3 regions of the Pseudomonas sp. LBUM1653 genome follow, and region 1 is predicted to be linked to each of the others. Evidence: riboswitches for the same ligand, from Rfam matches in the RefSeq annotation. Region 1 holds a riboswitch; each other region holds the start of a gene.
What was found. A riboswitch is a leader RNA that binds a small molecule or an ion and turns the genes downstream of it on or off. The one in region 1 is predicted to bind cobalamin.

Region 1 (9,596 bases):
GCGGGATCAGCAGTTTCGCCGGTGACTGGGTCAGCTGTTCGGCCAGTGCCAGAGCGGCACTTTCCGCCACACCGTAACAGCCGGTACGCTCGAACGCGATCTGCGAATGGTGGCTGAGGTGCGCTTGATAAGCCGCCAATTGTTCACTGCTGAAGTACAGCATTTGTAACCCAAGCTGCTCGGCCAGCTCGATCAGGGCCGGTTCGTTGCGCTTCAAATCGATGCTGGCCAGGGCCTTGATCTGATGCAGTTCGATCTGGTGCGCCTGCAATGCCTGGTCAAGCAGGGCCCGCAGCGTGCTGACGGGGCAGCCGCGCTGGCAGCCCAGGCCGACCACCAGGGTCGGCGCTGTGCCGAGGTTAGTCATGCGTGGTACTGGCCATCGCTTTTGCGGCGGAACAACCAGGCGCTGATCAGGCCCAGGGCCAGCCAGAACGCCACGTTGGTCAGCTGCGAAGCGATTTTGAACTGCGCCTCCAGGGCTTCCGGGGCGAGCATCGAATGCACTTCCGGTTGCGGTGCGCCAATCACATGAGGAACGGCAAGGATCGCTATGCCGAGGATCTTCATCAGCCAGTGCCGGCTGAACACGATCAGGGCGATGCCGACTGCTGTGGAGGCGGCGGTGCCGATCCACCAGATTTGCCGTTGCGCCAGATCGGCAGCCGCGGTGCCTGGTAGCTCAGGCGGCAGGCCGAGGGTCGGCGCCAACACGAAAGTCGCGTAGCCAGCCAGACCCCAGAGCAGGCCCTGAGAGGTTTTGGTCGGCGCGCGCAGGCTGTAGAGACCGGCGAGCATCAGGGCGAAACCGACCGCCACCACCAGATTACCGCCAGTGGTCGACAGCACGCGCTGCCAGCCGTCTTCCGGCTCCCAGGCTTCGGCGTCGTGGGTGTGGGCAGCGACGCCCGCGGCGTGTTCGTGGACTTCAACGGCGGCCGGTTCGGAGTTTTCGTAGGTTTCGGCCTGCAAAATCAGCGGGGCGACCCAGAAGCTTTGCAGCAGGGTCAGCAGCAGGGCGGCCAGCAGCCCGGTGAAACCTGCGGTTTGCGCAATACGCTTGATCATGTCGGCAGGTCTCAATGGCACGGGAACGCGGAACTGTGGCGCGTATCGTGAGCAGCGTTGTGAACGGCTTCGATGTGCGAGAAACCGGCGAAATACACAAGGCTAGCGCCGAGGATCGACGCACAAACGGCGGCGGTCAGGCGTTGAGTCAGGGTTGTGGTGGTGCTGGCGGTGCTGCTATGGCCGGTGCTGCTGATGATCGACATGGCGTTTCCCTCTGGTCTGTCAGCGGGGAATGAAGGCGCATGCAAAACCCTGCACGACCGGGCGCGCAGAGGTTCAAACAGCGCCCGCCCACCGCGGGTTTGTTATTTCAGTGATCGTGTTGGTCACTTTGTGTTGCGGGCCGGTCTCCGGGCTCACGAGGGGCGCAGGCTTTCGCCTTGACCTGCAAGCATCACCTTCCCATGCCACATTGGCACAGTGGATCTGACGCTTCGCTCGCTTACCGTTGCGGGGGCAGCACCGGACTGACATGGCTTGAAGTAAAGCACATGCGGCACCGGTTTCCCGTTTCACCCTGTGAAGGGCACCCGTAACAAGATGCGTAGGAGAGCATGGGCGAGGGGCGGGCGTCAATTGGCAAGGGTTCTCAACTCGAGACCGAGTCGCTTCATTCGCGAGCAGGCTCGCTCCCACAGGTGTTCGCATTCCAATGTGGGAGCGAGCCTGCTCGCGAAGGGGCCGATGCGGGCGACACAAGACATTGACCCGTCCCAATACCATGCGTAGCCTTGCGCTTTCGAGGTTCTTCGGCGTTTGTCGAAGCTAAGAAGGGAACGCGGTCAATGCCGCGGCTGCCCCCGCAACTGTGAACGGTTCAGTTTCTGCCATGCCACTGCATGCGCCAGCCATGGCGCGCGCGGGAAGGCGCAGCAACCGCCAGTCCAACGACTGGCCAGCCGTCAGCCAGGAGACCTGCCTCGATACAGATTCTCACTACAACCGGGCGGGGTGATCCGGTGGCGAAACGCTTGCGGCGCGCTTGTGCGTGGCCGGTTCTCGTCCCGTATGCCCGCCATCTGCCAAAGGGCATCCGATGAAAACACTGGCCAAACTCCCCGTCACCATCGTTACCGGCTTCCTCGGCTCGGGCAAAACCACCTTGCTGCGGCACATGCTCGACAATGCCCAGGGCCGCCGCATCGCAGTGATCGTCAACGAGTTCGGCGAGCTGGGCATCGATGGCGAAATCCTCAAGCAGTGCTCCATCGGTTGCACCGAAGAAGAAGCCAACGGCCGCGTCTACGAGCTGGCCAACGGCTGCCTGTGCTGCACCGTACAAGAAGAGTTCTTCCCGGTGATGCGCGAACTGGTGGCCCGTCGCGGCGATCTCGACCATATCCTGATCGAAACTTCCGGCCTGGCCCTGCCAAAACCTCTGGTCCAGGCCTTCCAGTGGCCGGAAATCCGCAGCGCCTGCACCGTTGATGCGGTGATTACCGTGGTCGACAGCCCGGCCGTGGCGGCTGGCACCTTCGCCGCGTTCCCGGACCAGGTCGACGCCATGCGCAAACTCGACCCGAACCTGGACCACGAATCGCCGCTGCACGAGCTGTTCGCCGACCAGCTGTCCAGCGCCGACCTGGTGATCCTCAACAAGGCCGACCTGATCAGCCCTGAAGACCTGGCCCGTGTGCGCCTGGAAGTCGCCGAGGAATTGCCGCCAGCGGTGAAAGTCATCGAAGCCAGTAGCGGTCGCCTGCCGCTGGACGTATTGATCGGCCTCGGCGCCGGTTCCGAAGAACACATCGACAGCCGTCACAGCCACCACGATCACCACCATGACGGCGACGACGATCATGATGACCACGATCACGATGCCTTCGATTCGATCTCCATCGAACTGCCGGCATCCGACGAAAGCCTGTTGATGGACGCGCTGACCCAACTGGTGGTCCAGCACGGCATCCTGCGGGTCAAGGGTTTCGCGGCGATCCCGAACAAACCGATGCGTCTGCTGATCCAGGGCGTGGGCTCCCGTTTCGACAAGCATTTCGACCGCCAGTGGGGCGTTGAAGAAGCGCGCACCACCCGTCTGGTGTTGATCGGCCAGGCACTGGACGCCGCCTTGCTCGAAGCGCAATTGCGCGCCGCGCTCAGCGTGTAACCCATGCACCTGCTCAGGACCCAGCCCGGCGGATTCGTGTCGGATGACAACATTGCCGACCTTGGTCAAACCCCCGCCGAGCTGGTGATCCTGTGCAGCGGCGACTCCAGCCTGGCGCTGCTCGCCGAAGCGGCGCAGCAGTTGCCAGACGACTACCCGAGCGTGCGCCTGGCCAACCCGATGCAGGTGCAGAATCATGCGTCGGTCGATCTGTATGTCGACGAAGTATTGCGCCACGCCAAAGTCATTCTGATTTCGCTGCACGGCGGCATTGCCTATTGGCGTTATGGCGTGGAGCGGCTGGTGGAATTGTCGCAGCGTGGTGTGCAGCTGATCCTGGTGCCGGGCGATGATCGCCCTGACCCGGAGCTCAGCGACCTGAGCACCGTGGGCGCTGAAGACCGCGACCGGCTTTGGCAGTTCCTGCGCCAGGGTGGCATGAGCAATGCCCTCGATTTTTTCCGCTGCCTGGCCAATCGCTGGCTGGATCGCGACTACGCCTGGGCCGAGCCGCAAACCCTGCCGCGCACGGCGATTTACCACCCGCAAAAAAGCCCCGCAGCACTGAGTGACTGGCAAGCCGACTGGCAGACCGGGCAACCGGTGGCGGCGGTGCTGTTTTACCGCTCGCATTTGCAGGCGGCAAACACCGCTTTCATCGATGTTTTCTGCCAGCGCTTGCAGGCGGCGGGGCTTAATCCGTTGCCGATTGCGCTGGCCAGTTTAAAAGAGCCCGGCTGCCTTTCGGTGGTCGAGGATTGGCTGGATGAAGTCGAGGCAGGGGTAATTCTCAACACCACCGGCTTCGCCCAATCCAGCCCTGAAGCACCGCACTTGCGACCGTTTCGCCGCAACATCCCGGTGATCCAGGCCATTTGCGCCCAGGACAACGAGCCCGGATGGCGTGCCAGCGAGCAGGGTCTAGGCCCGCGGGATCTGGCGATGCACATTGCGTTGCCGGAACTGGACGGACGCATCATCAGCCGGCCGATCAGCTTCAAGGACCTGGCGTGGCGCAGTGAGCGCAGTCAGTCCGACGTGGTCTGCTACCGCGCGCAGCCGGAACGCATGGACTTTGTCGCGGAGCTGGCGCAGCGCTGGATCGATCTGGCGCGGGTGCCCAACGGGCAAAAACGCATTGCGCTGATTCTTGCCAATTATCCGACCCGTGATGGTCGCATCGGCAATGGCGTTGGCCTCGACACTCCGGCGGCCGCGCTGAACATCCTGCGAGCGCTGCACGTCAATGGATATCCGCTGCCAGCCGAGTTACCGGACAGCGGCACCGCGTTGATCCAGCAATTGCTCGGCGGTGTCAGCAACGACCTCGATACCCTGGATCAACGCCCGTGCCAGCAAAGCCTGGCCATGGACGATTATCTGCAGATGTTTAACGCGCTGCCAGAAGCCAATCGTCAGGCAGTGCTGGGGCGTTGGGGCACGCCCGACAGCGATCCGATGTACCGAGGCGGGCGGATGATGATCGCCGGGTTGCGCTTTGGCCTGACCTTCGTCGGCATCCAGCCCGCGCGGGGTTACCAGGTCGATCCAAGTGCGGTGTATCACGACCCGGACCTGGTGCCGCCCCATGGCTACCTGGCGTTCTATTTCTGGTTGCGCAACACTTACGGCGCCCACGGCGTGATCCATGTCGGCAAGCACGGCAACCTGGAATGGCTGCCGGGCAAAGGCGTGGGGCTGTCGGAGCAGTGCTGGCCGGATGCGCTGCTCGGGCCGCTGCCGAACATCTATCCGTTTATCGTCAACGACCCGGGCGAGGGTGCCCAGGCCAAGCGCCGTACCCAGGCGGTGATCATCGACCATTTGATGCCGCCGCTGACGCGCGCTGAAACCTATGGGCCATTGCGAAACCTTGAGCTGTTGGCCGACGAGTATTACGAAGCGCAACTGCTCGATCCGCGCCGCGCCCGGGAGTTGCAACGGGACATCCTGCAACTGGTGCGTGACACGCACATCGATCGCGAACTGCAACTGGACGAACAACTCGACAGCAATGCCGATGCGGCGATCTGGCTGCCGCGCCTGGACACTTACCTGTGCGACTTGAAAGAGTCGCAGATCCGCGATGGCTTGCACGTGTTTGGCGAGTCGCCGGCCGGAAGCTTGCGTATCGACACCTTGCTCGCCCTGCTGCGCATCCCCCGGGGCGATGGCCGTGGGGCGCAATCGAGTCTGCTGCGGGCGCTGGCCAAGGCGTTTGCGCTGGGCTTCGATCCGCTGGATTGTGCGCTGGCCCAACCATGGATCGGCCCGCGCCCAGATGCATTGTTGTCGATCAGCGATGAACCCTGGCGTACCACCGGCGATACCCGCGAGCGTCTCGAACTGTTCGCCACACAGCTTATTTCACAGACATTGAATGACCCCTGTGGGAGCGAGCCTGCTCGCGATGGAGTGTCAGCCACATCAATATCATCTGACACACCGCTTTCGCGAGCAGGCTCGCTCCCACAGGAGGCGAGTTGGTCTGAAGTGAACGCCATCATCGACAACTTGCGCGAAGTCGTCGCTCCAAGATTGGACGCCTGCGGCCCGGCCGAGATGCGCGGCCTGCTCGACGCCCTCAGTGGCCGTTTCGTCCCCGCCGGCCCCAGTGGCGCACCGAGTCGCGGTCGCCTCGACGTGCTGCCCACCGGGCGCAACTTCTATTCGGTGGACGTGCGCAACCTGCCGACCACCACCGCGTGGCGCATCGGTTTCCAGTCGGCCAACCTGATTCTCGAACGCCACCTGCAAGACCATGGTGATCATTTGCGTCAACTCGGCCTGTCGGTCTGGGGCACCGCGACCATGCGCACCGGCGGCGACGATATCGCCCAGGCCATGGCGTTGATGGGCGTGCGGCCGGTCTGGGCCACCGGCAGTCAGCGGGTCGACGACTTTGAAATTCTGCCGTTAAGCTTGCTCGATCGACCGCGGGTGGACGTGACCTTGCGGGTATCGGGTTTCTTCCGCGATGCCTTTGCCAATCTGATTCGCTTGTTCGATGCGGCCGTGCAAGCGGTCGCCGCGCTCGATGAACCGGACGATCTCAATCCGCTGGCGGCCAAGGTACGCGCCGAGCGTGAAGCGTTGTTGCAATCGGGGCTGGATGAAGACGCGGCGCGACGGCAGGCCGGATGGCGGATCTTCGGTGCCAAACCCGGCGCGTACGGCGCGGGCGTGCAGGGCGCCATCGATGGTCGTCTGTGGCAGAGCCGCGAGGACCTGGCCGAGGTTTACCTGAATTGGGGTGGCTACGCGTACGGCGGGTCTGACGAAGGCACCGCGGCGCGCGAACAGTTCTCCCAGCGCCTGAGCCAGGTGCAAGCGGTGCTGCAAAACCAGGACAACCGTGAGCACGACCTGCTCGACTCCAATGACTATTACCAATTCCAGGGCGGTATGCTGGCCGCCGTGGAAAGCCTGCGTGGCGAGGCGGCGGCCAGTTATCACGGTGATCACAGCCAGCCGGACTTGCCGAAGATCCGCACACTCAAGGAAGAGCTGAACCGGGTCATCCGCTCCCGGGCGGCCAATCCGAAGTGGATCGACGGGGTCAAGCGTCACGGCTATAAAGGCGCATTCGAAATGGCCGCGACGGTCGACAACCTGTTCGCCTTCGACGCCACCACCCGGTTGATCGACGATCACCAGTACGCGCTGCTGGCGGATGCCTATTTGCTCGATCCGGGCACCCGGGATTTCGTGCGCGAGCATAACCCTCATGCCCTGCGCGACATGACCGAGCGCATGCTCGAAGCGCAACAGCGGGGGATGTGGAAAGAACCGGGGGATTACCGCGAAGCGCTGGAGAACTTGTTGCTGGATATAGAAGAAGACAGTTAACGGGTTTAGAGATCGTTCCCACGCTCTGCGTGGGAATGCCTCAACGGACGCTCCGCGTTCGGCTTTAGAGGGGACGCAGAGCGTCCCGGGCTGCATTCCTTTGCTGCGCGTGGGAACGATCACTTACCGACCATGATGAGTAACCCGACATGACCGACACCCCCCATTTCCCGCTCTCCGCCGTGGTCGGCGCCGACGATTTGAAACTCGCGCTGTACCTGACCGCCATCGACCCGAAAATCGGCGGTGTGCTGATCGAAGGCCCGCGCGGCATGGCCAAGTCGACCCTGGCTCGCGGCCTTGCAGACCTGCTGGCCAGCGGCCAATTCGTCACCTTGCCCTTGGGTGCCACCGAAGAACGCCTGGTCGGCACCCTCGACCTCGACGCGGCCCTGAGTGAAGGTCGCGCGCAATTTTCCCCCGGTGTGCTGGCCAAGGCCGACGGTGGTGTGCTCTATGTCGATGAAGTGAATCTGCTGCCGGATCACCTGGTCGATCTGCTGCTCGATGTGGCCGCCAGCGGCACTAACCTGATCGAGCGCGACGGCATTTCCCATCGGCATTCGGCGAAGTTTGTGTTGATCGGCACCATGAACCCGGAAGAGGGCGAGTTGCGTCCGCAGCTGCTCGATCGCTTTGGTTTGAACGTCGCCCTGAGTGGCCACACCGCACCGACGGAGCGCGGGCAAATCATCCGTCGGCGCCTGGATTTCGACAGTGATCCGCAACAATTCTGCGTCGAATGGGAGAGCCAGCAGCAGTCGTTGCGTGAGCGCTGCCAAAAAGCGCGCAGCACATTGGCGAGCATTCCCCTCGACGATGAAGCGCTGGCGCAGATTACCGAGCGTTGCTTTGCCGCCGGTGTCGATGGCTTGCGCGCCGATCTGGTGTGGTTGCGTGCGGCGCGTGCGCATGCTGCCTGGCGGGGCGCAACCTCCATTGGCGAAGCGGATATCGACGCGGTCGCCGAGTTTGCCTTGCGCCATCGTCGTCGTGAGCACGCGCCACCGGCACCACAACAAAACCAGGCCCAATCCGGCCAAAATTCCAACCCGAGCGAAGGCCAGGGCCAGTGGGGCGAAATGCCCGCTCAAGCGTTGCCGGTCGGCGCGCGGCGTGAAGTGCCGAGCTGGCCAAAAAAGCCCTAGGCATTCGCCCTCGATCTGACGCGGGGGCGAATGCCAGACCCCGCGCCGGACGGCTGGATCACGGCAAGCAGGGTAAACGTCATGCCGCCCGCAACGGCTCGATCAATTGGCCCGGCACCTTGCTCAACGGCCGGCCGCGTCAGCGCCAGGATGTGTTGTTCCAGCTGCGCACGCGCTCGGCTCATGAACTGTGGCTGGTGATTGTCGACGCGTCGGCTTCGACCCGCCGTCATCAAGCCTTGAGCGATGCCAAGGGTTTGCTGGCGCAGTTGTTCGACGACGCCTACCGCCAGCGCGCGCGCCTGGCATTGCTGACGGCCAGCGGTGCGGTGCCGAAGTGGCAGGTGCAGGGTTTGAAGGCGTCCAGCGGTTTGCGCCATTGGCTCGACGGACTCGGCGCGGGTGGCGGCACGCCGTTGCTGGCGGCGCTGGGTGAAGCGGCGCTTTGGCTTGCCTTGCGGCGAAAGCGTTTTCCGGCGGAGCAGCAGCGCTTATTGGTGGTGACCGATGGCCGTCTGAAAGAGTGGCCGTCGTTGCCCGCGCTCGATTGTCCGGGGATGGTGATCGACATCGAGCGCGGGCCCATTCGTCTCGGACGCAGCAAGGTATTGGCGGTGCAGTTGCAATCCGAGTATCGGCATATCGACGAGCTGTTTGCAGGGTGATTCCTGTGGTGCCTGTGCTGGCCTATTCGCGAGCAGGCTCGCTCCCACAGTGATCTGGGTGAGACACAGGTTTCATGAGCACCGGAATCCCCTGTGGGAGCGAGCCTGCTCGCGAAGGCGATAGACCCACCAATGCTGCACCGACGGCATGATCCGTAGTGACGTCATTCATAGGTCAAGATCGGTTGAGGCGCTGGAATAGGATTACGCATCAGCGTGCCCACCACCACCGCCCCCAACAATCCCGCCAGACCCGCGACCCACAGCAACAGGCTGAAACCACCCACGAACGCCTGTCGCGCCAGCGGCTCGACCACCGACTGCGCGGCCTCCGGCAACAGACTCAGCGCTGCCGGCATGTCACCCGCCACCACCCGCGAAGCCACGCCCTGGGTGTGTTCGAGCCATTGCCCGCCCTGTGCCGCCAGGCCGTCGTGCAGCAACCGTTCGCTATGCCCCGAAAGCAATGCGCCATACACACCGATCGCCAGCATCACCGCGCTGAAACGCATGGTGGTGCTCATACCCGAGGCCATGCCGGTACGCTCCCGTGGCACACAGGCCATGATGTTTTTCTGCGTGTCACCATTGAGCAGGCCGGCGCCGGCACCGGTCACGGCAATCGCCAGGGCCAAGGGCAGGTAACCGCCGCTATTGACCGCCCAGGCGCTGAGCAAATTACCGCTGCCCACCAGGGTCAGACCGATGGCCATCATGTTCGCGGGAGTCACGCGTCCCGTCAGTCGTGCACCAATG
Region 2 (9,596 bases), 1.1 Mb from region 1:
GTTGCCCCAGGCCTTGATCGGCCCAGCGACCGGCTCTCCTGGCCGCCAGGGCACCGGCGACGCCGGCCAGGCCAAACAGGCCGATGGCCGTGTGTGAAAGCGACAGCGGCGGGGCGCTCAAGGGCAGCACCATGGCTGTCCATAACACGGAAAAAGCGGCAAAGATCAGTAGGGCCAGCAGGCCCCTGGCGCGCAAAGTGCGCTCGGTGATGAACAGTTTGAACAGCGAACCGACGAGCGCGAGGTAGGATTCTTGATGCCTTGGAGACATGGTGACAGGCACCACTTTCCACAGCACCGCAGCGATGGTCAGCATCAGTCCTGAGGACACAAAGTACACAGCGCGCCAGCCGGCAATGTCGGCAATCAGGCCAGAGGTAAACCGCGCCAGGAGAATGCCCAGGACGATTCCACTGGTTACCGTCCCCACTGCATGTCCGCGTTGCGTTGGCGTTGCCAACATGGCGGCGTATGCCACAAGCACCTGAACCACCACTGCCAGCAAGCCCATTACGATCATTGCAGCCAACAGGGCCAGCCATTGCTGTGCAGCACCGACCGCCGCGAGCGCCACCGCAGACAGCAGTACTTGCGTCAGAATCAGCCGCTTGCGGTTTACCAGATCCCCCAACGGGACGATGAACAGCAACCCCAGCGCGTAACCCACCTGAGTGGCCGTTACCACAACCCCGATCATTGATGAGGCCACGCCCAGGCTCTGGGCCATGGAATCGAGTAACGGCTGCGCGAAGTAAACGTTGGCTACTGCAAGCGCGCAGGTGATGGAAAACAATAGCCTGAGCGACGGCGAAAGCCCTGGTGCGCGGTCGATCCTGCTGCTCTCTCCACTTCCCGCAGGCGATATTTGCGAAGGCTGCCTGACCAGACATTGGGTGGCTGAATCGGTATCTGCTGTCATGCGCGCCTCCATGGCGTTAAGCTGGTTGCAATTGAAAACTGGATTCCATTGTTGCCGCATCAGGTTTCAAATTGCAACCACATTCCGCAAGGGTAAAAAAATGGGCGACGACGTTTCACCGCAAGGCAGCGAATGCCCGGTAGCAAGAACACTGGAGGTCATCGGCGATCGCTGGTCGCTCATGATCATCCGCGACGCTTTCGACGACATTCGCCGATTCAGCGAATTTCAAAAGAGTCTGGGCGTGGCCAAGAATATTCTGGCATCGCGACTGAAGACGCTGGTCGAGGTCGGGATATTCGATGTTCGACCGGCGTCGGATGGCAGCGCCTACAAGGAGTACGTGCTGACGGAAAAAGGACGGGAGATCTTTCCGGTTGTGGTCAGCATGAGGCAGTGGGGCGAACGTTTTCTGTTCGAACCGCAGGAGAACCGTTCCGTGCTGTTGGACAACGCGTCCGGCCAGCCACTGATGCCGATTGAGGTGCGCTCAGCAAGCGGGCAGAAAGTGGGACCCGCTGATTGCCACAGGGTGAGGCTGGTTGATGGCCAGTTGTGAATCTGCAGATGTGATCTGGCCAAGCAAACTTTCTATCATCGCCCGGGCTGCCATTTTGAGTATCCTGGCAGACCTTCCCCATTCAGCCACGCTACGTCCTGCTCCGTCCAGATGTGATATTCGGGCCTGGAGCCAGGATCCTCGTCCAACGTCGCCACGCGCACGATCATCGCGTTTGAGCCGTTACGCTCAGCCACAAGGTGCGATCCGCAGAGGGAGCAGAACTGTCGGAGCTTCCCGGGAGATGACTCGAAAGCCCTCAATGCGTCCAGGCCTCGTGTCCACCTGAAATGCTCTCTCAACACTCCAGCCGTGGAGACGTAAGCAGCGGCATGGGTCTTGCGGCAGGTACTACAGTGACAATGGCTGATTGGCATATCAATGCTATCGATCTCATAGCCTACAGCCCCACAAGCGCAGCTTCCTTTCAATTCATCCTCCGGTTTTGTAACAGTGCGAAGATCATCGCTTGCATGGCTTTTCGCAGTCTGACGGCGCCGCCGCCAGTTGTTTGCTACGCAGTAAGCTCGACGTAGCTCGACTCCCCACCTCCAGTCGCACCGGACAGCCAACCCCATACAAAGGACAGCGTGGTACGTCCCGCCTGATCAACGCCTACCGTGCCACGAGACCAGCCGGACAGAATCTCACCCTCCGTAGTCAGGCAATGAAAAAGAAGCTCGATGGTATCGGGGCCTGTCACGCGGCCGACTTGATTGCCCATGCGGATCTTGCCGCCTTGGTAGGTACCCGAAACGGCATCTCCCTCGACATGGTAATGAAAAACCGTGCCTGCACCGGATAGCCCGTGGGCGTTGCCCGCTACCGTAAATCGTCGATTGTGCAAACGCTCGTTGATTTGAGAAAAGGGGATTTCCATAAATGTCGCGTCCTTTAGTCGAGAGGGTCCATTCCAGCGTTCGATTATCCTAACCCGATACTCGTCTACCTTTCTCCCTCAAACGTCACATCAATTCACGTTCTCTGCATCAGCCTCGCAAACTCCTGTCGGCAAGAGGGCTGATTTTTTCCGGGAAGCGATGCGATCATTTGATCAAAGGCCGTTACCGAATATCGTCCATCAAGGTTTTCTACGGTGGGCATTTTTGCAGGAAACCCGAATCGCACTCTGCCGGGAAGCACTTCATCCATGGCTGAGTACCAGGTCAGCAGAGCCTGTTGGAGGCGCACGTGTAACTCGAATCTATTCCGTCGGCGGGTGGTGTCTGCTTTGGCTCGTTCTCGCGCGAGTTGAGGATCTATGCGGCCAACAATGTAACAGTCAGCAAAGCCAATACGTCCTTGTGCAATGGTTTCTCTTGTGGCGTCCAACTCTACTCGCCAGTCGTGTTCGCTCGCCTCGCCGATCTGCCAAAGGCACCAAATGTAGTGGAGCTTGAGAGGGTCACTGTCACACAAAGCCCACGAAGAAAAGTCTTCCATGGCCAACGCTTTTTGCCAGCGATCCACGTTTCGCTCTGCCCAAAAAATGGCTGCTCCGACTGGATCCTTTATCCGATCCGGCTCGTTTTCAAAGCGGCCGTTTTCAGGAATGACATGCTGCCCTCCATGCTTGGCGCACCAAGTGGTTTTCCCGCTGGCGCTGATACCTTCAACAACCAAAATCATCGTTATGACTGCTCCATTAATTGCGCCATCCTGGTAAGTCCCAAAGCATCGGGGGTTTACGTGGTTTCTGTCCAGGGAGTTGGCCGCCAACAGGCTCAGAACCTTCCTGTCAGTGGGTACTCCACAGCCAGGCGTATCTGGTCCGTGTCCAGTTCTGCCTGGGCCGTATTGCCCCGATGTACATTGTGTTGCAACGACAGGGTGGTGCCTTTCGCCACGCCACCTTGCACCACATAGCGCACCTGCAGGTCACGTTCCCAATGTTTGCCGCCTTCGCCATAACCCAGATAGGCATAGCCGCCTTGCGGGTCGACATGGCTGCCATCGATTTGGCTGCCGCGTACATAAGCGGCGCTCATGGACAGGCCCGGTAACCCCCAGGGGGTGACATCCAGATCGTAGCGAGCTTGCCAGGACTGTTCATTGGGTGCGTTGAAGTCCGACAACTGCACGGCGTTGCTGATAAAGATCGCACCGCGGGTGACGTAGTCAAACGGCGTGTGTGCATCCACCTTCTGATAACCGAGGCTAAAGCCATGCGGGCCTTGGGTGTAAGTGGACATCAGGCTCCAGGTGGTGTTGTCGATCCTGCCGGATAACGACTGGCCCTCATCAGTGGTTCGGTACAGGTTCAGGTTGAGTGTCAACGAGCGCCTTTCATCCAGCGGCTGGATGAAGGTGCCGCCCAGGTAATGCTGGTTCCAGGTGTCCGCATAGCGAGAGGTATAGACGCTGACGTTCAGTTTCTTTCCCGGTGTGAAGACCATGCCCGCGAGATCGAAGGCATTGCCTTTCACGGCGTTGGAATAGTTGACCACGAAGCCCTGGTCATGACTGCTGGCATTTCGATCGGTACTTTCGGTGAAATGTCCTGCGACCAGCTTCAGTGCCTCGAACTCGTTGCTGGAGAGGAACACGCCGGTGGCGGTCTCCGCAAGCAGGCGGCTATCGGACGAACTGAATACCGGGGTTTTCACGCGCTGCTCGCCATAGCTCAGGACTGTCGACGACAGGCGAAGTTTGACCGCCGCACCGCCGCGGCTGAACGCGTCCTTCGGATGGCCCTGGTTGTCGAGAGCGAGCAAGCGCGCTTTCCCTGCGCGGCCACCGCCGCTGTCCAGTTGTGTGCCGAGATAGGCATGCGCATCCATACCCACCCCGATCAGGCCATGAGTGAAGCCCGATTGCACCGTACCCATCAGCCCGTAGGCCCATTCTTCGGCGTAGCCATTTCGCTCGTCACGCGGTTTGTAGGCATTGCGCGCAGCGTTGTTGCGGGCGCCATTTCGGTACTCGCGATGGTCGTAAACCGTGCGATTGAGCACGCTCCAGGTGCTGTCCTGGATAAATCCATTGGATTGCGATTGAGCCGAATCAGCGAGTGCGAGTGGACTTGCCAGGGCGAGGAGAAAGGCTGATCGGGTATGCATATTGGGTGTCCACAAACGAATCAGGAAGAGCGCAAGCGCAGGATGTACGCTCCGTCAAACGGGTCAATGAGGTAGTGCGCGTGGACACCGAACGTGTCCAGAAGGCGTTGTGGGGTCAACACTTCGAGCGGTTTGCCAAGGGCCACCAGGCGTCCCTTTTCCAGCACAGCCAAACGATCACAGGTGAGTGCCTGGTTGAGGTCGTGCAGGGCAATCACGGTGGTCACGGGCAGCGCGTGAACCGCGTGCAAAATCGCCAGCTGGTGCTGGATATCCAGGTGATTGGTCGGTTCGTCCAGCAACAGGATCTGCGGGCGCTGCGCCAGGGAGCGAGCGATATGTACGCGCTGACGCTCGCCGCCAGAAAGGCTACGCCAGGTGCGCCTGCTCAGATGCGTCGCATCAACGTCACGCAAGGCTTGATGGACGATGTCATCGTCCGCCTTCGACCATGGACTCAAGGCCGACAGCCACGGCGTTCGGCCCAGGGCCACGGCATCGAACACACTGATCGCATCCAGTGTGTCGGCTTGCTGTTCAACCACCGCCAGGGTTTGTGCGATGGTTCGCCGTGACAGTGTCTTGAGGCTTTCGCCGTTGAGATGGATGGCTCCCCGGCTGGGGAGGCGCACGCCGGCCAGCAGTTTGAGCAGCGTGGATTTTCCTGAACCGTTGGGCCCGACAAGGCCCAGGGTCTCGCCCCGACGAATGTCCAGGTGGATCTCGTGCAGTAATTCAACATCGCGGATATGGAATCCGAGGCTGGAACAACTCAGCACGGCTTCGTCGATAACAGGGGCAATAGCATTCATCGGGCATTCCTCCGACCGACCAGGATCAGCGCGAACACCGGCGCGCCGACCAATGCCGTAATCACGCCGACCGGAATCACCTGGCCCTTGATCAGCGTCCGGGACAGAACATCCGCGCCAATCAGGAACACTGCACCCCCCAGCGCACTGGCCGGCAGCAGCCGCGTATGCCGAGTGCCCAGCAACAGCCTGGCGGCGTGGGGTATGACCAGCCCAACGAAACCGATGGAGCCGACAATCGACACCATCACCGCCGTCACCAGGGCGGCACAACTGATCAACAGAAATTGCACAGGCCGTACCGCAATGCCGAGCGAGGCCGCGGAGTCGGCGCCAAAGGTGAAGGCATCCAGCGCACGCCGGTGCCACAGGCAAACCGCCAGACCGGCTAGCGCAACCGGTACGGCCAGCCACACCGATGGCCAGCGCACGCCACTGAGATTGCCCAGCAACCAGAACATGATGCCGCGAGCCTGTTCGGAACTGGCCGACTTGGTGATCAGGAACGCCGTGAGCGCATTGAACAGTTGCGAACCGGCAATCCCCGCCAGGATGATCTGCCCGGTACTGCCAGGCGAACCGCTGGCGCGGCCCAGCAACACAACGACGGCGAAGGCAGCAACGGCGCCGGCAAACGCCCCGACCGACATCGAAATCGCTCCGGCACCCAAGCCCAGCAACGCCACCAGCACCGCGCCCGTCGAGGCCCCCGCAGAAATGCCGAGCAGGTAGGGATCGGCCAACGGGTTACGCAGCAGCGATTGCAGGATCACTCCGCAGGTCGCCAGGCCCGCCCCGCAAGCCGCCGCCACCAGCGCGCGAGTCAGGCGGTAGTTCCAGACGATGCCCTCGTCGATGGGATCGAGAGCATACCCGGCCGCCCACAGTTTGTTGGCCAGCACCTGGAACACCACACCGGGTTCGATGCGGGTTTCACCGATGGCCACGCCGGCAATCACGGCCAGAAGCAGCGCCACCAGTGCAAGCAGAGTACGAATCAGCGTCACGGTCATTTCGGCAGGTCGTAGCTGTTGATGGCCGTCGCCAGCGATTCGAGACCGTCGAACATTCTCACGCTGGCCTGCATGGCCATGGCGTCGAGGATAATGATGCGGTTGCTTTTCACGGCATCCATGTTGCGGGTCACAGGATCGCTACGCAGGAATTCCAGCTTCTTTTGATAGTCATCAGCCGGGAAACGACGGCGATCCATGCGGGCGATGACCAGGAACGTCGGGTTGGCCTTGGCGATGGTTTCCCAGCCAACGGTTGGCCACTCTTCGTCGGACTGCACCACATTGCGCACGCCCAAGGTGCCCAGCATGAAGTCGGGAATGCCCTTGTGCCCGGCGACATAGGGATCGATATCCAGGCTGGCACTGGAAAACCAGACCAGCGCGCTGGTGTGCTTGAGGTCTTTGTCTTGCACCGAGGCGATGGACTTGGCCAGGCTGGCCTGCAGCTGCGCGTTCAGCTGCTGCGCACGCGCCTGGACATCAAAAATCTCAGCCAGCTGGGTGATGCTCTTGTAGATGCTTTCAATACGAAATGGCTGCAGGCGGGTGCCGTCGGCGCCGACCAGGTTGTCCTTGGACTCGCAGTCCGAGGGCATGAGATAGGTTGGAATCTGCAGTTCGTGAAACTGCTCGCGGGTAGCGACTGCGCCTTGCGGGCCGACCATCCATTCCAGCTCGACGGCGACCAGTTCCGGGCGCTTGCCGATCACCGACTCGAAACTCGGCTCGTTATCGGCCAGGCGTTCGATCTTGTCGTTTTGCACCTTGTACTGACCCAGCACATCATTGAACCACAGCGAAGTACCGACCAGTTTGTCGCCAAGTCCGAGGGCAAAAAGCATTTCGGTGCCGGCCTGGCCGATCGTCACAGCCCGGGCAGGGGCCTGCGCGAACGTCAGTGGGCTGCCGCAGTTTTCAATCGTCAGCGGGTAATGAGTCGGGGAGGCATAGGCGAGGGAACAAACACCCAGGCCTGTGACGAGGGCGAAAAAGCGCGGCAACAGCATGATGCAATCTCCATTTGAACCGTACACGCAGCAAGGGTGCAAGGTCTGGAAAACACATCATCGAGCGCTGCCGAAAAAGCAGTGCAAGGCCGATCACCTGAGTGGCGCGCGCAAGGATGTCCTTCCCGGACACCCCGCCGGTTAGTGATTGTTGCTTGGCCGGCAGGTCTCCTGACTGATGCGTCATGGCGTGCTCCAGCCTTCCCGGGAATCGATCCCAGTGGCAGTTCAGGAGCAGGCTCGGCACCTACAGTTGCGGGGGCAGTTCCGTTTGATGCGTTGGCAGCATCACGGATTCCCTATTAATCCCGTTTGGGAACCGGCGGCGGCATGGTAGTCGATCATGCCGCCCGAGGCGAACCCATCTACTGATCAGAAGTATTTGAGCCAGCCGATATCGCGACGACGCGCCTTCAATGCAGCGAACCAGCGCACCGGTAGATACAGCGATGCAGCCAGGAGCACGGCCGTCAGCCACACAGCCCACATGCCGTCGAAGCCGAAGTAGTCGCCCTGGTTCAAGCCGAACGACGCCACGCTGAGCAGATACAGCATTTTCAGCACATAAAGATGGAGCAGGTAGAAGAACATCGGCGCCGCACCAAATACCGCCAGGGTGCTGATCCACTTGTGTTGCCGGGCCCGCTCAAAGCCAAGCAGCAGCAACAGCCCTACGCCTAGCGTCAGACACAGGAACAGCAGGGAAGGTGGGTATTTGGTGATGTTGAAGAAACTCATGAGGCTGTGCGTAATGCTTTCATGGACCACCCAATGCGCCTCGCCATAACCGTTGACCAGGCGCAGGGCGATGAAGCCGATCAATGCGCCGGCCCCGGCCAGCAACAGATAGCGCTGACGCACGGCGGCCGAGGTTGAGCGTGCGAACCAGGGGCCGATGCAGTAACCCAGGGCGATGACCCCGATCCACGGCAGCACGGGATAGGAGCTGCGCAGGCGCAAGTTGTCGGAGAATTCGATCCAGCCGCGATCATGCAAAATGGCCCAAGGCAGATGCAGCGCCGATCCGACCGGGAAGTGCAGGGGATCGAGCAGGTTGTGCCCGCCGACGATGACCAGGCCCACCACACACAGGATTGGCCGAGGAAGCCAGACCAGTGCGGCGAGGGCAATCATGCTGACACCAATCGCCCAGATCACCTGCAGGTAGATCACGGTGGGCGGGAGCTGGAAGGTCCAGGCGAAATTCACCAGGGTGAACTCCAGCACAACCAGGAACAGGCCACGCTTGAACAGGAACATCGATACATCGTTCTTGCCCTGGTGCTTTTCGCCGTACAGGTAAGCGGACAGTCCAGTGAGAAGCACGAACACCGGCGCACATAAATGGGCGAGTGTCCGGCTGAAAAACAACGTCGGTTCAGTGCTGTCGATGAGCATCGGGTCAGCGACCTGGCGGTGCAGAAAGAACGTCTCGCGCACGTGATCCAGCAGCATGAACAGGATCACCAAGCCCCTGAGGGCATCGATGGACATCAGGCGTTGGTTTAGGCTGGTGGCGGGCGGGGGTTGAACAATGTTTGTCATTGAAAGTCGCAGGCAGGGAGTGGATCACTCTGTCGGTAAACAACCGACGGTTAATGTATTGATATAACGTAACATATAATCTTGGCTTGTGGGCTTGTTTTCTACGAGTGTCGTGGTGCTGCAAAACAAAAAGCACAACACTGCCGTAATGCTGTTCACTTTGGGTTGGGGGCTGCTGGTGCATATTTGGATTGGGTGTATATCCGTTGCTGCGGTAACGGCCACTTATGGTTTCGCTTTTACAGCGAGTCACTTGGAAGAGCCTGTAGGAGCGAGCATGCTCCGGGCGGCGTTCCGACGATGGTGGTCAACAATGACGCGGGGAGCCTGACACCCCGCGGTGCTCTCAGGTTTTTCGTCGGAACGCCGCCCGGAGCATGCTCGCTCCTACAGAGCCCGCCGCGCTGGGCCGGAACGAAGCCTCTCGATGGGGCAAGAAAATCAAAAGCCAAAGCAAAAGCGAAGCGGCCTGATAGCCGACCTGATTGCAGGTCTGTCCGCGATCCAACTGTGGGAGCGAGCCTGCTCGCGATGGACTTCCAGACAACGCGTTCATGCAGACAGGGCGCGTTATCGTTGACGTCCATCGCGAGCAGGCTCGCTCCCACAGGGGATTGGGGGTATCCGCAAAAGTCAGGTCGGCTGTCAGGCCGCCTCGCTTTGGCTTTAGATTTGGGCG
Region 3 (9,596 bases), 2.1 Mb from region 1:
GTTGTCGATGTGGGGGGGCAATCGGCCGTCGATACTGGGCTGGTGGTTGAACGACTACAGCGAGGGTGCGAGCCTGGTGGGCGATGGTCAGGCCGGTGCGACACCACTGCGCCGCGCCGCGCAGCACCGTGGTTTGCCCCTGCGTCTACCGCTGGCGGACTTGAACGAACAAATCGTCGCCACCGCGCCGAATCTGGAAAGTGCCGATCCGTCGGCACTGCGCAACGCATCGCAGCGTTACAATGCCGACGCCTTGCTGGCGGTTCATGCCCGTGAAGAGGGCGGCCAGTGGCAAGCCAAGTGGCAGTTGTGGCTGGGCGATAAGAAAGAGGCCGGCAGTGCCCAAGGGGCCGATCAAGCCGCTTTGGCGGACGCAGTGATGCTGGCGGTCAACCAGCGACTGGCGCCGCGATTTGTCGCCAAGCCTGGGGCTTCGGCCGCTCAGTTGCTGGAAGTCCAGGGCATGAATCTGGAGCGCTATGCGACCCTTGGTCGTTTGCTGGAGCCTTTCGGCGGTCGTCCTAAAAGTGTCGACGGCGACCGGATTCTTTATCGGGTCAACGGCAGTACCGATCAATTGCGCGCCCAGTTGTCGCTGGCCAGGTTGCAGGAGGTCGCAGCGGAGCCGGCGCCGGTGCCACCGGTTCCGGTTCAGCCTGTAGCCGCTGGTTCAGTCCCTGCGGTAGCGCCTGCACCGGCACCAACGCCGCAATTGCGTTTTCGCTGGTAGGATTTTCTTTCTTTATATAGAAGCAATGGAGTGGTACATGGCCGATACGCGGCGTTGGTTCTGGTTGGGTGGAGTGCTCCTGCTCTGCGCGTTTGTCTGGCTGTTGCACCCGATCCTCACGCCGTTCCTGGTGGCGTTGTTGTTGGCCTATCTGTTTGACCCCCTGGTGGATCGGCTGGAAAACGCCGGCCTGTCACGGACCTGGGGCGTGATTGCGGTATTTGCCCTGTTCACCCTGATCTTCACCACGCTGTTGCTGGTGTTGGTGCCGATGCTCGCCAAGCAGTTGTTTCGCTTGTATGAGCTGGCGCCGCAGATGCTCGATTGGCTGCAGCACACGGCATTGCCATGGGCGCAATCGAAGTTTGGCCTGTCGGAGGGCTTCTGGAAGTTCGACAAACTCAAGGCCGCGATCAGCGAGCACATGGGGCAGACCACCGACATTGTCGGCGTGGTGCTGACTCAGGCGACGGCGTCGGGTCTGGCGTTGATTGGCTGGTTGGCGAATCTGGTGCTGATTCCGGTGGTCAGTTTCTACTTGCTGCGAGACTGGGACCTGATGATGGCCAAGATCCGCAGCCTGCTGCCGCGCGATCGCGAAGAGCGGGCGGTGTCACTGGCTGAAGAGTGCCATGAAGTGCTCGGCGCCTTCGTCCGCGGGCAATTGCTGGTGATGGTCGCGTTGGGCGTGATCTATGCCGCGGGCCTGATGCTGGTGGGCCTGGAGTTGGGCCTGCTGATCGGGATGATTGCCGGGCTGGCGGCGATCGTGCCGTACATGGGCTTTATCGTTGGTATTGGCGCGGCACTGATTGCTGGCCTGTTCCAGTTTGGCGGCGATTTGTATCCCATGGCGGGCATCGTCGCGGTGTTCATGGTCGGTCAGGCATTGGAGGGCATGGTGCTCACGCCATTGCTGGTGGGGGACCGCATCGGCCTGCACCCGGTGGCGGTGATCTTCGCGATTCTGGCAGGCGGCGAACTGTTTGGTTTTACCGGTGTTTTGCTGGCACTGCCCGTGGCGGCGGTGATCATGGTGCTACTGCGCCATGTGCATGATTTGTATAAGGATTCCGGTATGTACAGTGGTGTGGACGAACCAGAGCTGTAGACAGGGTCACGGGCAGCCCGGATCGACGCCCAGTGGCTGCCCGTGGCGCCAAAGAATCTGTCATAAAACCGGGGCGCTAACGCAAACCTTTGATTTTGCTTGTGGTCTGTCGCATTGTGCGGTCGGCTTCACGGGTATAAACTTCGCAAACTTTACACAGAGGCCACTAACGGTTCCTTTGGAACTGTTCAGTCAGCATGAAACCGATTCAGCTGCCCCTAGGTGTGCGTCTGCGTGACGACGCCACCTTCATCAACTACTACCCAGGCGCCAATGCCGCTGCACTCGGCTATGTCGAGCGGCTGTGCGAAGCCGACGCCGGCTGGACCGAAAGCCTGATTTATCTCTGGGGCAAGCACGGGGTAGGGCGCACGCATCTGTTGCAGGCCGCATGCCTGCGTTTCGAACAAATGGGCGAAACGGCGGTTTACCTGCCGCTGGCCGAGTTGATGGATCGCGGCATCGAGATTCTCGACAACCTCGAGCAATACGAACTGGTGTGCCTGGACGACTTGCAGGCGGTGGCAGGCAAGGCTGACTGGGAAGAAGCGTTGTTCCACCTGTTCAACCGGCTGCGTGACAGTGGTCGGCGTCTGCTGATTGCCGCGTCGACTTCGCCACGCGAGCTGCCGGTAAAGCTGGCGGACCTCAAGTCGCGCCTGACTTTGGCGCTGATATTCCAGATGCGCCCACTCTCCGACGAAGACAAGTTGCGCGCCCTGCAGCTGCGTGCGTCGCGTCGCGGCCTGCACCTGACCGACGAAGTCGGGCATTTTATCCTGACCCGCGGTACCCGCAGCATGAGCGCGCTGTTCGAGCTGCTTGAGCAACTCGACCAGGCCTCTCTTCAAGCTCAGCGCAAGCTGACCATTCCGTTCCTCAAAGAGACGCTGGGCTGGTAGCCAGGCCTTGTAAATTCAAGGCCTGCAGCTATGTTCGGCAAATTCGATGCGTCAGAAAATCCGCTTTCCTGCGGGGTGCAGGCTGCGTAAAGTGTCTAGAACGGGCTTTAGCGCTTAGATGTCATCGAGAAATCAAGAAGTCACAAAAAGTTCGATTGAATTTGCAAATGAGGATGATAGCGGGCATAGTTTCGCTTCTTTAAAACTATCAGCCACGGTCGTGCCCATGCTAAATCGCTTTGCACCCCTCGTGCCCCTCGCACTCGTTACCCTGTTGTTCGGTTGCGCTGCCCACACGCCAGTGTCCGAGCAAGCACAACAACAGCAGATTCAACATTCCGTTTCCGCCCAGTCTTCCGCTCTCTATAAGCAAGCGCTTGAGCTTGAAGAAGCGGCCACTGAGAAAGAACTGGCCAGCTTCACCGACGGCAAGTCGTACCAGCTTCCGGTTCTGGCCGACAGCATCCTCGAACGCGGCATGTCCCTGATCGGTACCCGTTACCGTTTCGGCGGTACTTCCGAAGCAGGTTTCGATTGCAGCGGTTTCATCGGTTATCTGTTCCGTGAAGAAGCCGGTATGAACCTGCCGCGCTCCACCCGCGAAATGATCAACGTGGACGCGCCGCTGGTTTCGCGTAGCAAGCTTGAACCGGGTGACCTGCTGTTCTTCGCCACCAACGGTCGTCGCGGTCGCGTCAGTCACGCCGGGATCTACCTGGGTGACAACCAGTTCATCCACTCCAGCAGCCGCAAAAGCGGTGGTGTGCGCATCGATAACCTCGGTGACAGCTACTGGAGCAAGACCTTCATCGAAGCCAAGCGTGCACTCGCCATGGCTCCCGCTGCGACGCCAATCGTCACGGCTCGCAAGTAAGCGCACATTTTGTAAGGCGAACTTAAAGTCTTACTTGAAGTTTGCCTGATAAGCGCTAAAATTCTGATCAATGAATGATGGCAAACCGCCTGCGTAATCCGCAGGCGGTTTTCTTTTCTGCGCTCCCGCAGAAATTAGCCGCAGCCTGATCAGGATGCTCTGCTTATGACGATGTCGGCCCGCCTCGCAATCATGCTATTCGCAGCGCTGCTCAGTGCTTGTGCCAGCCGTACACCGCCACCTGCGCCGGTGGTTCGCGCGCCCATCGTATTCAGTTCCTCCCAGGACTTTTCTCCTGAAGCGCAAGACGTGCTGTTTCGCGCGTTGGGGTTGGTCGGCACGCCTTATCGCTGGGGCGGCAACACGCCGGATTCCGGATTCGATTGCAGTGGCCTGATTGGCTACGTCTACCGTGACATGGCCGGTATTTCCCTGCCCCGCACCACCCGCGAAATGATCACCATGCAAGCGGCCAATGTCGGTAAGGAAGGCCTGCAAACCGGTGACCTGATCTTCTTCGCTACCAATGGCGGTTCCCAGGTCAGCCATGCTGGCATCTATGTCGGTGAAGGGCGTTTCGTGCATGCGCCAGCTACCGGTGGCACGGTCAAGCTCGACAGCTTGTCCAAGGCTTATTGGCAGCGAGCCTACCTAAGCGCCAAGCGCGTTCTGCATCCCGAGCATTTGGCGCGCAATCCGTAACAGCCAGAGGTTGTTGTCATGACCGCCCGCACGCTCAATCTCGACGATTCGCTCTATCAGTACCTGCTCGACGTCTCCCTGCGCGAAACCCCGCTGCTCAAGCGCTTGCGCGACGAAACCCAGGCGCTGCCCATGGCGCGCTGGCAGGTGGCACCGGAACAGGGGCAATTTCTCGCCTTGCTGGTAAAACTCACCGGTGCCCGACGTGTGCTGGAAGTCGGCACTTTTACCGGTTACAGCGCCCTGTGCATGGCAGCGGCATTGCCGGATGACGGTTCGCTGATCTGCTGTGACATTCCCGGGGACTACAACGCCATCGCGCGCCGCTATTGGCAGGAGGCCGGCCTGTCCGGGCGAATCGATCTGCGTCTGGCGCCGGCGCTGGAAACCCTCGGCAGGCTGGACGAGTCAGGCCAGTTCAATCTGGTGTTCATCGATGCTGACAAGGCCAATTACCCGGCCTACCTGGAACATGCGCTACGCCTGTTGCGTACCGGTGGCCTGGCGGTATTCGATAACACGCTGTGGAGTGGTCGGGTGCTTGAGGACAATCCCGAGAGCGCCGATACCCGCGCTATCCAGGCACTCAATCGTGCCTTGAAGGATGACGCGCGGGTGGATCTGTCGCTGTTGCCGCTGGGGGATGGGCTCACGCTCTGCCGTAAACGCTAATCCCTTGTGGGAGCGAGCCTGCTCGCGAATGCGGTGGATCAGTCACATTAATGTCGGCTGACACGCCCCTTTCGCGAGCAGGCTCGCTCCCACAAGTGTGTTGTCGCTATTTAACCGCCGACACCCGCCACACCTTGTTCCCCACATCATCGGCCACCAGCAAATCCCCTTGTTGATCGATCACCACACCCACCGGCCGGCCCATGGCTTTTTCCTCGTCATTGAGGAACCCGGTGAGTACATCCACCGGTTGCCCGGTCGGTTTGCCGCCGCTAAAGGGCACGAAAATCACTTTGTAACCGCTGTGCGGCTTGCGGTTCCATGAGCCGTGTTGGCCAATGAACGCACCTTCCTTGAACTGCGCCGGCAACCTGTTGCCTTCGGCAAACGTCAGGCCCAGTGAGGCGGTGTGGGGGCCGACTGCGTAGTCCGGTGCAATCGCCTTGGCCACCAGGTCGGGGTTTTGCGGCTCGACGCGCACGTCGACGTGCTGGCCGTAATAGCTGAATGGCCAGCCGTAGAAGGCGCCATCCTTCACCGAGGTGATGTAGTCCGGCACCAGGTCGCTGCCGATTTCGTCCCGCTCGTTGACGGCCGTCCACAGGGCGCCGCTTTGTGGCTCCCAGGCCATGCCATTGGGGTTGCGCAGGCCTGAAGCGAAGATCCGGTGGTTGCCGGTGGCGCGATCCACTTCCCAGATCGCCGCGCGCCCTTGCTCCTGATCCATGCCGTTTTCACCGACGTTGCTGTTGGAGCCCACCGTGACGTACAGCTTGCTGCCGTCCTTGCTGGCGATGACGTTTTTGGTCCAGTGGTGATTCAGGGTTCCCCCCGGCAGGTCGACGACCTTGATCGGTTGTGACTTGATTGCCGTGTCACCGTTTTCATAGTGGAAGCGCAACAGCCGGTCGGTGTCGGCCACGTAGAGGTCATTGCCGACCAGGGTCATGCCAAAGGGCGAGTTGAGGTTTTCCAGGAAGACCGTGCGGGTTTCGGCAATGCCGTCATGGTTGGTGTCGCGCAGCAGTGTGATGCGGTTCGGGCTCGGCACGGCGGCACCGGCGCGTCCCATGACTTTCTTGGTGATCCAGCCCTTGATGCCTTTGTTGTCATCGGGTTTGGGCGGGGCATTGGTTTCGGCGACCAGCACGTCGCCATTGGGCAGCACGTAAAGCCAGCGCGGATGATCGAGGTTTTCGGCAAATGCGCCGACCTGAGTGCCGCTGGCCGCGACGGGTTTTACGCCGTTCGCCCAGCCGATGGCCGGGGCGATGTTCATCGTCGGGAACAGTGTCTTGTTCGGCTCCGGGAGTTTGGGAGACGGCCCGGTGCCGTCGTTGACTTGCAAGCGGGCGGTTTCGCCACAGGCGGCGAGCCCTCCCGCTAACGCGATGACGAAAACCAGCTCAGATGTGCGCATTGCTGACCTTCCCTATGAATGAAGTGACTTAAATCATAGAGAAGCGTGACAGGCCGATGGTTCAACCTTAGCCGCGAGCTTCCTTGAGCAGCACGGCAATACCGGGGTGATAGTGACCGGCTTCGTTGCGCAATTTGCGATAGGCATAAGGGAAATACCAGGCTACGGCGCAGCAGTGTTCCTTTTGCAGGTCATCGACCATGTCCTGGAGTTCTTCGGGGGTAGCGCCTTGCTGGCTCTTGTGCGGTGCGACGAACAGGCAGCCGATTTTCAGATCGCTGGCGTAGCTGATTTTTTTCGCGTCGCTGGTGATGTCCTGCAGGGCCTGAGTCAGGTTCAGGCTGTTGACCCGTGGCCAGCGTTGCGTGGTCTGCAGCCAGGCGCGTGCTTCGGTCGTGGCGATGAACAGATCGGCGCGGCCGTTGCGTTCGCCTTCTTCGATCTGTTTGCGGGTGGGCGATTGTTGCAGCGTGATCATCTCGGCCATCCATGCGGCGGCGGAGAGCAGACCAAGGTTGGCTTTTTCGTCGAGCCAGTAGGGTGTCTCGCTGTCGCCGCGCACGGCGTTATAGCGGTCGATACAGTCGAACCAGCGTTCCAGTACCGAACGCAGGAATTCCAGCTTCGGATTGCTGATGATCATGCCTTGCATGGGGCTCACCCTTTTTCTTGTTTGTGAGGTTGTGGCTATTTGATATCACTGCTGTGAGTGTGGCACAAGATTGACGTCATTTTATGGATGAGTGGCCGTTATTCGTTCCGGTACCGCGTCTTCAATTGACGCTCCACCCCCAACCCTCTAACCTTCGCCGCTTGTTTCAGGTGCTCTGTGACTTGGGTCGACAGAGTGAAACAGGGAAGCCGGTGAGCGAGCGCTTCAGTCGATGAAGCCCTGCGATCCCGGCGCTGCCCCCGCAACGGTAAATGAGTGAAAACTGCGTCTGAAGCCACTGCGTCGATCTGTGACGCGGGAAGGCGCGCAGTCAGGCATCACGCCGCTCATGAGCCCGGAGACCGGCCTGATCCATCCAAGCGGCATCACGGTGGGCGATGCCAGGCTTCTTGCCGTCTATTCTTGTGCCTGCCCGCCGTTAATCCTGCCTCAACGGAGAGCTCCCCCATGTCTGATACCCCTGATCGTGACGAACGTCATCTTGCGCGCATGCTGCGCAAAAAGGCCGTGATCGACGAACGCATCGCCAATTCCCCGAACGAATGCGGCCTGCTGCTGGTGCTCACCGGCAACGGCAAAGGCAAGAGCAGCTCGGCGTTCGGCATGCTCGCGCGCGCCATGGGGCATGGCATGCAGTGCGGTGTGGTGCAGTTCATCAAGGGGCGCAACAGCACCGGCGAAGAGTTGTTCTTCCGCCGCTTCCCCGAGCAGGTGCGTTTTCATGTGATGGGCGAGGGCTTCACCTGGGAGACCCAGGATCGCCAGCGCGACATCGCGGCGGCCGAAGCGGCCTGGGCGGTGTCGCAGCAATTGCTGCGCGATCCAACGGTCGGCCTGGTGGTGCTGGACGAACTGAACATCGCCCTCAAGCACGGCTACCTCGATCTCGATCAGGTGCTCAGCGATTTGCAGGCGCGCCCGCCCATGCAGCACGTGGTGGTCACCGGCCGCGGCGCCAAGCCGGAAATGGTCGAGCTGGCTGACACCGTCACCGAAATGGGCATGATCAAGCACGCCTTCCAGGCCGGTATCAAAGCGCAAAAAGGCGTCGAGCTGTGAATCAACCTCGTCATTGCCCGGCGGTACTGATTGCCGCGCCGGCGTCCGGCCAGGGCAAGACCACCGTTACCGCCGCGCTGGCCCGGTTGCATCGTAACCAGGGACGCAAGGTTCGCGTGTTCAAGTGCGGCCCGGACTTTCTCGATCCGATGATCCTCGAACGCGCCAGCGGTGCGCCGGTGTATCAGCTGGACATGTGGATGGTCGGCGAGCAGGACAGTCGCCGGCTGTTGTGGGAGGCTGCCAGCGACGCCGACCTGATCCTGATCGAAGGTGTCATGGGGCTGTTCGACGGTACGCCGTCCAGCGCTGATCTGGCGCGACATTTCGGCGTGCCGGTGCTCGCTGTGATCGACGGCACCGCCATGGCCCAGACCTTTGGTGCATTGGCCCTGGGCCTGGCGCGCTATCAGCCGGACTTGCCGTTTGCCGGCGTGCTGGCCAACCGCGTGGGCACCCTGCGCCACGCGCAACTGCTCGAAGGCAGCCTGACCGAAGGCCTGCGCTGGTACGGTGCCTTGTCCCGTGAGACCGGGATCGAATTGCCGAGTCGACACCTTGGCCTGGTACAAGCCAGCGAGTTGAATGACCTGGATGTGCGCCTCGATGCGGCGGCCGAAGCCTTGGCCAGCAGTTGTGAAGTCGCGCTCCCGCCGGCGGTGGAATTTGCCGCGCCAGATGTGGTGACTGTTGAACCCTTGCTGGCTGGCGTGCGCATTGCCGTGGCCCATGACGAAGCCTTCGCCTTCACCTATGGCGCGAGCCTGGATTTGTTGCGGGCGATGGGCGCTGAATTGCGGTATTTCTCGCCGATCCGTGACGCGGGTTTGCCAGAGGCAGACAGCCTGTACCTGCCGGGTGGCTATCCGGAGTTGCACCATGTGGCTTTGGCGCAGAATACCTCGATGCTCGAGGCAATTCGCGCTCACCACGCCGCAGGTAAACCCTTGCTGGCCGAATGCGGCGGCATGCTTTACCTGCTCGATTCGCTGACCGATGTCGAGGGCACGCGTGCAGAGCTGGTGGGCTTGTTGAAGGGCGATGCGGTGATGCAGAAGCGCCTTGCTGCATTGGCCTTGCAAGCGGTTGAATTGCCGGAAGGTTCACTGCGCGGGCACACCTATCATCATTCGCTGACCTCCACCGAACTGACACCGATTGCCCGGGGCTTGAGTCCTAACGGCGGGCGCGGGGCAGAGGCGGTTTATCGCGAGGGGCGGATGACGGCCTCTTATGTGCACTTCTATTTTCCGTCCAATCCATCGGCGATTGCCGCGCTGTTTGCGCCTGACCGTTCGGACGCCTTCGCGAGCAGGCTCGCTCCCACATTGGTGAGTGGATCGCCTGAAGAAACGCGGTCCACTGTGGGAGCGAGCCTGCTCGCGAAGAGGCCATGACCGACAACGCCTTTTCCGAAGCCGAACGCGCAGCGGTCTACCGAGCCATCGGCGAA

Region 2: another riboswitch for cobalamin. It lies ahead of ACA054_RS12930 (ABC transporter substrate-binding protein); the one in region 1 lies ahead of cobW (cobalamin biosynthesis protein CobW).
Region 3: another riboswitch for cobalamin. It lies ahead of cobO (cob(I)yrinic acid a,c-diamide adenosyltransferase); the one in region 1 lies ahead of cobW (cobalamin biosynthesis protein CobW).

What each region holds. Positions count from the first base shown of each region.
Region 1 is NZ_CP166803.1:3,964,433-3,974,028, reverse strand. Features, by position in the region: gene ACA054_RS17715 (cobalamin biosynthesis protein) at 1-367, opposite strand, end outside; gene ACA054_RS17710 (CbtA family protein) at 364-1,068, opposite strand; gene ACA054_RS17705 (CbtB domain-containing protein) at 1,080-1,274, opposite strand; cobalamin riboswitch at 1,396-1,620, opposite strand; cobalamin riboswitch at 1,797-2,008, shown strand; gene cobW (cobalamin biosynthesis protein CobW) at 2,108-3,178, shown strand; gene cobN (cobaltochelatase subunit CobN) at 3,182-7,027, shown strand; gene ACA054_RS17690 (magnesium chelatase ATPase subunit I) at 7,177-8,175, shown strand; gene ACA054_RS17685 (VWA domain-containing protein) at 8,229-8,840, shown strand; gene ACA054_RS17680 (MFS transporter) at 9,005-9,596, opposite strand, start outside.
Region 2 is NZ_CP166803.1:2,826,477-2,836,072, forward strand. Features, by position in the region: gene ACA054_RS12890 (MFS transporter) at 1-919, opposite strand, end outside; gene ACA054_RS12895 (winged helix-turn-helix transcriptional regulator) at 1,020-1,478, shown strand; gene ACA054_RS12900 (GFA family protein) at 1,514-1,909, opposite strand; gene ACA054_RS12905 (avidin-fold protein) at 1,993-2,358, opposite strand; gene ACA054_RS12910 (hypothetical protein) at 2,454-3,107, opposite strand; gene ACA054_RS12915 (OprD family porin) at 3,203-4,537, opposite strand; gene ACA054_RS12920 (ABC transporter ATP-binding protein) at 4,558-5,349, opposite strand; gene ACA054_RS12925 (FecCD family ABC transporter permease) at 5,346-6,362, opposite strand; gene ACA054_RS12930 (ABC transporter substrate-binding protein) at 6,359-7,372, opposite strand; cobalamin riboswitch at 7,517-7,711, opposite strand; gene ACA054_RS12935 (acetyltransferase domain-containing protein) at 7,745-8,917, opposite strand.
Region 3 is NZ_CP166803.1:1,898,147-1,907,742, forward strand. Features, by position in the region: gene ACA054_RS08745 (DUF2066 domain-containing protein) at 1-730, shown strand, start outside; gene ACA054_RS08750 (AI-2E family transporter) at 768-1,841, shown strand; gene hda (DnaA regulatory inactivator Hda) at 2,039-2,743, shown strand; gene ACA054_RS08760 (C40 family peptidase) at 2,970-3,617, shown strand; gene ACA054_RS08765 (C40 family peptidase) at 3,783-4,319, shown strand; gene ACA054_RS08770 (O-methyltransferase) at 4,338-4,991, shown strand; gene ACA054_RS08775 (PQQ-dependent sugar dehydrogenase) at 5,098-6,411, opposite strand; gene ACA054_RS08780 (hypothetical protein) at 6,479-7,063, opposite strand; cobalamin riboswitch at 7,215-7,448, shown strand; gene cobO (cob(I)yrinic acid a,c-diamide adenosyltransferase) at 7,532-8,143, shown strand; gene ACA054_RS08790 (cobyrinic acid a,c-diamide synthase CobB) at 8,140-9,540, shown strand; gene bluB (5,6-dimethylbenzimidazole synthase) at 9,537-9,596, shown strand, end outside.